DNA from 3 places in the Aliifodinibius sp. S!AR15-10 genome. Region 2 is predicted to be linked to each of the others. Evidence: riboswitches for the same ligand, from Rfam matches in the RefSeq annotation. Region 2 holds a riboswitch; each other region holds the start of a gene.
The links. Region 2 has a riboswitch for thiamine pyrophosphate ahead of thiC (phosphomethylpyrimidine synthase ThiC). Riboswitches for the same ligand answer to the same signal wherever they lie in the genome.
Positions count from the first base shown of each region.

Region 1: linked by a shared signal. The riboswitch ahead of NC796_RS17260 (TonB-dependent receptor) and the one ahead of thiC (phosphomethylpyrimidine synthase ThiC) in region 2 are both predicted to bind thiamine pyrophosphate.
Region 3: linked by a shared signal. The riboswitch ahead of thiD (bifunctional hydroxymethylpyrimidine kinase/phosphomethylpyrimidine kinase) and the one ahead of thiC (phosphomethylpyrimidine synthase ThiC) in region 2 are both predicted to bind thiamine pyrophosphate.

Region 1 is NZ_JAMQKA010000030.1:26,686-29,758, reverse strand. Features, by position in the region: gene NC796_RS17260 (TonB-dependent receptor) at 1-2,123, opposite strand, end outside; TPP riboswitch at 2,183-2,278, opposite strand; gene NC796_RS17255 (M28 family peptidase) at 2,463-3,073, shown strand, end outside.
Region 2 is NZ_JAMQKA010000010.1:90,438-93,510, forward strand. Features, by position in the region: gene thiC (phosphomethylpyrimidine synthase ThiC) at 1-1,517, opposite strand, end outside; TPP riboswitch at 1,724-1,837, opposite strand; gene NC796_RS08830 (ZIP family metal transporter) at 1,977-3,073, opposite strand, start outside.
Region 3 is NZ_JAMQKA010000048.1:18,790-21,862, forward strand. Features, by position in the region: gene nadC (carboxylating nicotinate-nucleotide diphosphorylase) at 1-141, opposite strand, end outside; gene NC796_RS21320 (IscS subfamily cysteine desulfurase) at 255-1,397, shown strand; gene NC796_RS21325 (thioredoxin domain-containing protein) at 1,424-2,011, shown strand; TPP riboswitch at 2,149-2,250, shown strand; gene thiD (bifunctional hydroxymethylpyrimidine kinase/phosphomethylpyrimidine kinase) at 2,301-3,073, shown strand, end outside.

The DNA of each region.
Region 1 (3,073 bases), on a different contig from region 2:
GAGGTACTTTCAAACGTCGTAGCCTCCTGCCCACCTTGGTCAAAGTTATCAAGGTAATAGGTGTAATCTTCAATCCTGTTTCGACTAAAGGTGGCGTTCCCTGACCATTCAAAACCAGGTGTCAGTTCCACGCCTGCCTGCAGCTCAACGCCGGCCCGGTAACTATCCGACACATTCTGCCTGATATGGGCACCGACGTCGTTTATCTCACCAGTCTGGACCAGCTGATCTTTGTAGTCCATATAGTAGAGGTTGACAGCACCGAAAAACCAGCTAAACGAACCACGGTAACCGAACTCCCAGTCATAAAGGGATTCATGACTGGGCCGGCTTTGCGGGGTCGAATCCACATACTCGTCTCGTGTGGGCTCACGATTCGCCACACTGAATGAGGCGTAGACCCGCTGCCGCTCATCCAAACGATATACCAAGCCGGCTTTGGGATTAAAGAAACTGAGTCGATCACTCTGGCGAACATCGATAATCTGTTGTGTCCCGCTAATGGTACGGGTGTCTTTGCCCAGGAATTTATAGCTGATACCCCTCAACTGCAGATCCAGGTATCCACTGATTGCATCAGTGAAAAAGTATTGACTCTTGGCATAGACGTTGAAATCGGTTTTGAAACCGTTATTGTCGTAATAGGTCTCCTCAATGCTGCTGTCGCCTGCATATCGGGCCCAAATCACTTCTCCATAATGATCCCCGTCATACTCATTATATCCACCCCCAACGGTCACCGACCACTCGTCTTGCACGCGGTACTCCGAAGAAAATACGAGACCGTAGAAATGGTTGTTCAGCCAGCGTCGGCGCACCAGGTCGCTATTGGTAATCGTGGTATTCCCGATTTCAATCGGCCCGATACCATACACGCTCAGATCATCATTATTGCGGAATTCTTCGTAATAACCGCGACCATAGGTATAATGCAGCGAGGTATTGAGGTTCCAGCGGTCGGTAAGCTGGTAGGAGTAGTGCGCCTGGTAATGATCCTGCTGGTAGTTGTCGGTCTGGTCGTCGTAAGTGAATTCGTTGTATTGCCGATTCCCGACGTTTTCCCGCATATGCTCGGCTTGTTCGGATCCCACAAACAACCCGTTTATATAATCTTCAACGCCCTGGGCATTGCCCTCAAGGATCGGTTTCGGCACGCCATTCCATGCTTGATAGGTCTCCTCCACGCCTGAAAGGATATCCACCTTGAGAAGGCTTCGACCCGTACTTTTGGAACCACTCAGGTAGAATGACTTGAGATCTGACGAAGCGCGGTCGATGTAGCCGTCGGAGGCGATTTTGGAAAGCCGGCCTTCAAACTGCCAGCCGTTCTCCATCAGGCCGGATCCCAGCTGCACGTTGTACTTGCGTGTGTTAAACGATCCAACCCCGGTATTTACCTCACCATAGGGCTGGGCCGACATGACAGAAGTCTGAATGTTCATCGTGGCACCGAAAGCGCCGGCCCCGTGGGTGGAAGTCCCAACCCCGCGCTGGATCTGGATATTTTCAACAGATGAGGCCAAATCCGGCAGATCCACCCAGAATACACCGTGTGATTCCGCATCATTGAGCGGAATACCGTTGATTGTCACATTGATGCTGGTCGGGTCCACCCCGCGAATCCGCACCCCGGAATAGCCGATCCCCGCGCCGGCATCTGACGTCGTTGTCACCGAAGGCGTTGAACCTACGAGCGATGGGATATCCTGGCCGAGATTCTTTTTCTCGATCTCTTCCCGTTCCAGGTTCTCGTAGGCCATAGGCGAAGCTTCGTCAACACGCAGGGCGCGTACAAACACCTCGTTGCTCATGAATGACTGGGGCACCAAGCTAATTTCAAGATCTTCCCCCACTTGGTCGATCTCCACCGTTTTCGTTTTATAGCCGATAAAAGAGACGGTTAACGCCCGGGAACCATCAGCTGACAACTGCAATCGAAAGATCCCATTCTCATCGGCAGAGGTACCGTTTTGCGTGCCAACCTGGACAATATTGGCGCCGGCCAGCGGCTTGTCCGTCTGGGCATCCCGTACCGTGCCGGATATCGTTTGACTTAGTGCTGTACTGGTGATTAAAAACAGGAATAGTATTGTGCCTGAAAGGCTTGAAATGAATCTAAACATAAATCCTCCGTCTTACTTAGTTATAAGAGGAGGAGGTAAACTTGCAAGAATTGCTGAAGTATAAGAACTCCAGGTTTCCCTCCGCCGGTGTTAGCCGGTTCAGGTTCTTAGGGTATGATCTCAGCCCGCTATTGCAAGCACCCCCAACCATTGTGAGTGTGTCAAATTTTGATTCGCAAATATAACGTGTAGACAAAATAAATCAAAAAGAATTGAAAAGCAGTAAACAAGTACAAAATAACTATAAATCGATCTTTGATAGCTTAACTCATTAACAAAACGGTTTCGTCTTTTGAGATGGATTCCCGATTTTGAGAGGCACCAATAAAACATATCATAATGAAACAGTTCTCAACCTTTTTAGCAGTCTTCTGCTCAACGATATTGTTGTCCTGTTGCCAGGGCCAACAGCAGGATTCCCCACTGCAGCCGCTTTCTGTAGAAATTGAACCGAATGATATCAAAACGCATATCACGTTTCTGGCCAGCGACTCCCTGCGTGGACGCGAAACTGGCACCCGCGGAGAGGCTATTGCCGCTAATTATATCGCCGACTTCTTCCAAAAGTATGACCTCCAACCGCTTGGAAACGGCGGCACCTACTTTCAACCGTTTACTGTCAATATGGACAATGTCAGGAATCCCCATGGGGCGAGTTCCTCCCGGGATTCAGGAGATGTTCGCCTGTCAAGAAATGTGGTCGGAATGATTGAAGGCCGCGAACACCCCGACACCTATATCATAATTGGCGCACACTACGATCACCTGGGGGAGGGCACCTTTGGCTCACTGGCTAATCGGCGGCGAAACCAGATCCACAACGGGGCCGATGATAATGCCTCCGGCACGGCCGGCATATTGGAGCTTGCCCAGTATTTTTCGAATCATCCTCCCCAAAAGAGCCTGGTTTTCACCGCTTTTTCCGGTGAAGAGATCGGCCTGCTGGGTTC
Region 2 (3,073 bases):
GCCCCGGGATGTCCCTTGGCCAGGTCAGCTGCATGCGCGGCAAGCTTGTAGGATATCACACCCTCCCGCACGTCGTGCTTGTTGGGCAGCCCCAGGTGCTCCTTCGGCGTAACATAGCAGAGCATAGCCGTGCCGTACCACCCGATCATGGCCGCCCCAATCGCCGAGGTGATATGATCATACCCGGGCGCTATGTCTGTAGTGAGGGGACCCAGCGTATAGAATGGGGCTTCATGGCACCACTCCAACTGTTTCGCCATATTCTCCTTGATCATGTGCATAGGTACGTATCCCGGCCCTTCGTTCATCACCTGCACGTCATACTCCCAAGCGCGCTTGGTGAGGTCGCCCTGAACCTTCAATTCAGCAAACTGTGCTTCGTCGTTCGCATCGGCGATGGAGCCGGGACGCAGGCCGTCGCCGATAGAAAGTGAAATATCATAGGCAGCACAGATCTCACAGATCTCGTCCCAGTGGGTATAGAGAAAGTTTTCATCGTGATGCGCCAGGCACCATTTGGCCATAATGGACCCACCCCGCGATACGATGCCAGTTACCCGTTCCGCTGTCTTGGGAATAAATCGGAGCAGCACGCCGGCATGGATTGTCATATAGTCAACGCCCTGCTCGGCCTGTTCAATAATGGTATCCCGGAATATCGGCCAGTTGAGTTCCTCAGCTTTGCCATTCACCTTTTCAAGTGCCTGGTAAATAGGAACAGTACCCACCGGGACCGGGCTGTTGCGGATAATCCACTCCCGTGCTTCGTGGATGTTATCGCCCGTGGAGAGATCCATGATCGTATCGGCGCCCCATCTGGTCGCCCATACCAGCTTTTCCACTTCTTCGGCAATGGAGGAGGTCACGGCAGAATTCCCCATATTGGCATTAATCTTTACCAGGAAATTACGGCCGATGATCATCGGTTCCAGCTCCGGGTGATTGATATTGGATGGGATGATCGCCCGGCCTTTTGCCACTTCATCACGGACAAACTCCGGGGTGATGGTGTCGGGTATTTCAGCACCCATCGGCTGCCCCGGGTGCTGGTCCAGCAGGTCGCTGTCTTCCAGGGACTGGCGTTTCTGGTTCTCACGAATGGCGATGAACTCCATCTCGGGCGTAATGATCCCTTTCCGGGCATAGTGCATCTGGGTGACCCGCCGCCCATCTTTCGCCTTTCGCGGTTTGTGAGTATGCTTAAACTGCAGGTGAGGTAACTGGGGATCATCTCTCCGTTTGCGGGTGTATTCTGATGAAAACTGCTCCAGCTGCCGGGTATCGTCCCGTTCCTGAATCCACTGCTCCCGGATGCGCGGTATCCCTTTTCGGATATCAATGTCAGTCTGGGAATCGGTATACGGCCCGGATGTGTCATAAACATAGACGTCTGGGTTGGCTTCGGTACCGAACAGGGAGGAGGTTTCATCCTGTGAAATTTTGCGCATGGGAACCTTGATATCAACGCGGCTGCCCTGCACAAACACTTTTTCCGAGCCAGGCAGCGGCTGTTTCATGTCGCTGTCCAGTTCTGTGTTGCCAGGTGTGCCCGGATGGCTTCTATCTCCATCGGAATGGAGGCTCGTTGTTTTGCTGTGATCTTCTTTGGATTGGTGGTCTGAATCAGACATAGTGATCTCTTCCTTATAAGTTGCAGATATCAATTACAACGAAAGAGGGGAGACTTGAAGAATCCTGGTGAAACAGTGCTGTAACGTAAAAGATGTGTCACCGAAAGCTTCCTTCCGTCGGTACTAACCGAGTCAAGTTCCTGGAGTTTTTCTCAGCCTTATCGATCCCTGCACAAGGGAGGGACAAAGCACCCCCAGCTTTCGCTGGAACCAACATAACAAGGGAAGAGGTGGCGTGCAAGTTTTCAGTATTCTAAGATCTGCGAACTCTGTGTAATCAGCGGGTGAAACTTGCCTAATCGGTGGTTTATTCTTCCCCACCCGTAGATGATGCTGATGTCCTGGTTAAACAGCTACTAGCAGCGCCGTGCCATACATGATGGCGACTCCCAAGACAAAACCAGTAAGATTAGGAACGGTAAACCACGACTTGGAAGGAGCGTTTTTGGTGAGAAAGACTCCGACTTCCACAATAACCTGTAGGATAGCCCCCGCCCCGATGGCAAACAGGATAGCGCCCCAGTGCGGTGCGTATGAAAAAGCCCCGATAAGCGTTCCGGCTGCCGCAGGGAGGCCCGCCAAGAGCGTCAGATTGACGAATGTGCCGAAGCTGGTTTTCCTGCTCAACAGGGGCGCTGCTATACCGATACCCTCCGTCAGGTTGTGAAGGGTAAATCCCACCACGAGAAAAGAGCCCAGCGCCGCTTCACCCGAAGCCATAGCCGCCCCGACCGCCAGCCCTTCACCAAGGTTGTGGAGCCCGATACCGAAGGCCAGGTAGGTGGCCAGGGAAAGACCTTCCGGCGCCTGTCCACCCCGGCGACCAACAGCAAAAATGATTAAAAAGGCAATGCCCGTGGTCAGCCAGACGAGCAGGTTACCACTGAATACGCCGGCTGTCTGCTGTGATATTTCAAATCCCTCTTGCAGGGTGTCGATAAACAGGTACGCGAGGAGCCCGATTGTGAGTGTGAGCAGAAAGTTGAGCCCTTTAGATCCCAACGTTTTCAGGTAGGGGTAGAATAGCAATCCAAGGCCTACTGGTATTACCCCGATATAGATCCCCAGCAAAATATAAGCACCCACACGCTGCAACGACCAGGCTGGTGTAGGTTCCGCAATTTCAATGGTATGGCTGAACGTTGCGCCGGTACTTGTGATAAGTTTTATTTCGTGTAGCTCATGCCGAACCCATGGGTAGGGAATGTCTATTTTAGCAGTAGAAAGGCGAGATAAGGAACCTTTCGGAGTCTGTGTAAATTCCCAGTAGGCGTCGTCGACCAGTACCTGGGCTATCTTGACCGGCTCCGAGCCATTGACGCGAACGGTCAGGTGGATACCCTCCTCATCCAGCACGGTACGCTCCACGGTTACTTCTTCAATGGGAGGGGCCTGAACACCCAGCGGCTCCAGGGGATTGGTTGCAAAAAACAGGGCGATCG
Region 3 (3,073 bases), on a different contig from region 2:
GGCAAGCACCCCCTCTGCCTTGGCAGTAAAAATACCGGTTGAGTTGTGATCACCCGGAAAAAAATCACTGGTCAGGTCACCAAACCCGAGGTCTTCAGCAAGTGCTTCTCGAATAATGTCCTGGAGCTTTAGTTTATTCACGCAAAAATATATGGCTTTTTCGTAAGCCTGCCGGCTCACTTGTTTCTTTCTGAGGTTAATTCCCTATATTTAAGCCTTAATAATAAGCATTTTCAACGAGTTAACTAAGCCCGATGATTTATTTGGATTATGCGGCCACGACCCCGATGAGTGATCACGCACTTGAAGTGTACGGCGAGGTGGCCCGGAAACATTTCGGCAATGCCAGCAGCCTGCATGATTATGGCTCTACCGCCCAGCAGATCCTGGAACAGGCGCGGCAAACCATTGGCAACATAATCAATGCCGAATCTCGCGGGATCTATTTTACCGCCGGTGGCAGTGATGCCAATGAATTGGTGATTCAATCCCTCGTTAAAGGCAATTCCAGTGGTTCAGGTCACCTGCTCACAACGCGCGGCGAACACTCCTCAGTACGAAATGTATTCACAATGCTGAAGGAGCAGGGATATGAAGTGGAGTACATCCCGGTGGATCAAAAAGGGCGGGTCAAACTGGATGCTCTTGAGAATATGATTCGGGGAGATACGATCCTGGCATCGGTGCACCACGGCAACTCCGAAATCGGAACCATACAGGATTTGAGAACGATTGGGGAGCTGCTGAATAAGCATGAGATCCTCTTTCACAGTGATTGCGTGCAAACTTTCGGCAAAATTCCGGTGGATGTAAAAAAAGCAGGCCTTGATGCGATCTCTATTTCAGCCCACAAAATTTATGGTCCCAAAGGGGTGGGCGCTGCCTACATCAATCCATCACTGAGCTGGAAGTCCGTCATCCCCGGCACCACCCAGGAAAAAGGATTTGCTTCCGGAACGGTGAATGTACCCGGCGTGGGTGCGTTTATGGCAGCTGCCAACGATATTGTTAAAATCCGGGAAGAAGAGCTGCAGCGCGAACGAGAACTGCGCAACCAGTTTATAAAACTGATGGCCGACAGTGAATTTGATGTTGCTATAGAGGGCGACTCTGAAGGGCTTCCCAATATTATTGGACTTCGGGTCCACGGTATGGAGGGGCAGTATGCCATGATTGAGTGCAACAGGCATGGATTGGCTATTTCAACAGGTAGTGCATGCTCGGTGGGTTCCGAGAAACCGGCGTCCAGCATGGTGGCACTGGGTCGCGATGAACAGGAGGTACGAGAATTCATCCGTGTTTCGTTAGGTAAAGAGACGACGAAACAGGAAATACAAGAAGCTGTTAAAATCTTGAAAAAAGTGTTGACCAAGCATTTTAGTATGATTAAGCTTTAACGAATCTAAACACCAGATACAGGTCCATGCATACATTTTTACGAGTTCTTTCACTCAGTATCGTTATTCTTTCTGCTTCTGTGATGGGAGCATATGCCCAAAGCAGTAATAGCAGCAGTAAAGCCGATGTGGTAATAACTGAATTCAGCGATTATCAATGTCCGGCTTGCGCATATTACCACCCCATTGTTGAAAAATTGAAACAAGAACTGGGAAGTAAAGTTGCCGTTGAATACCGCTATTTCCCACTGAACAGCCACCAGTTTGCGGCATTAGCTGCCCGGGCTGCAGAGGCTGCCCGCAACCAGGGAAAGTTCAAGGCGATGCACGATATGTTATTCGAAAATCAAGACAGCTGGTCCAGTTCGGGGAACCCACAGTCAGTTTTCGTCGGGTATGCCAAGGAACTGGGACTTGACCTCGATCAGTTCAAAAACGACCTGAACTCCGGTGAGACGCAAAAAACTGTTATGGAGCAAAAACAGGAAGGCGTCAACATGGGGGTTAATTCTACTCCAAGTTTCTTTATCAACGGTATCCAGGTGCAACAGCTGCCTCGCAACTATGAGCAGTTTAAGTCCCTTGTAGAAAGCCAGATGCCGGAAGACACGTAGTGATGCGTGAGGTTCTCGTTATTCCGTTTAATAGCTAGTAAAAAATTACTCATTACGCATTACGAATTACGCTTTTTCAAAAGCTTGCAAAGCCCTGAGTTTTTAGGTAACATCATTTCGTTCATTTAATGACTGCTGTTTGTCGTTAGGAGTGCTTTCCATTATTTCGGAAGGCTGAGATAACATCCTCAACACTTGACCTGGTTAGCACCAGCGGAGGGAAACGACAGAATTACTCTCCCCTTCTATCGGTAAACAGCAAATAATCAAATCCACTGCTGTTTGACCTATGAGTAAGCCATCAAAACAATATGCCCGAGCGCTAACGATCGCTACATCCGACAGCGGTGGGGGTGCCGGCGTGCAGGCCGACCTCAAAGCTTTTTCGGCCATGGGTTGCTATGGAATGTCTGTTTTTGCAGCATTGACGGCACAGAACACTACTGATGTAACCGGAATCCACGCCCTGCCGCCTGACTTCGTCTCACTGCAGATCGATACCGTTATTGAGGATCTCGGAGTAGACGCAGTCAAAATCGGCATGCTGTTCAACAGTGAAATTATGGAGGCCGTTGCCGACCGATTGGCTGCACATAATGTGGGAAACGTAGTGCTGGACCCCGTAATGGTGGCCAAAAGCGGGGCCAAACTGATCCAGGACGATGCGATTGAAACCCTGAAGACCCAGCTTTTCCCACTTAGTACCAATATCACTCCAAACCTTCCGGAAGCGGAAACACTGCTGGATATTAAAATCGACGACCGGACGCAGATGGAGGGGGCTGCCCGTAAATTGCTTGATTTTGGGCCCGATTCAGTGCTGCTGAAAGGCGGGCATTTTAGTGATAAAAAAAGCATAGACTGCCTGGTGCTTGGGGAAAAGGATGTGAACGGTAAGGATGTCTATTGGTATGAAGCTGAGCGAATTCACACAAAAAACACACACGGAACCGGTTGCACATTGTCCTCCGCTATTGCTGCAGGACTAGCAAAAGGTGAACCATTACCAGAGGCAGTCCAATCCGCAAAAAAATATATCTCCGGGGCCATAGAGTCAGGCAG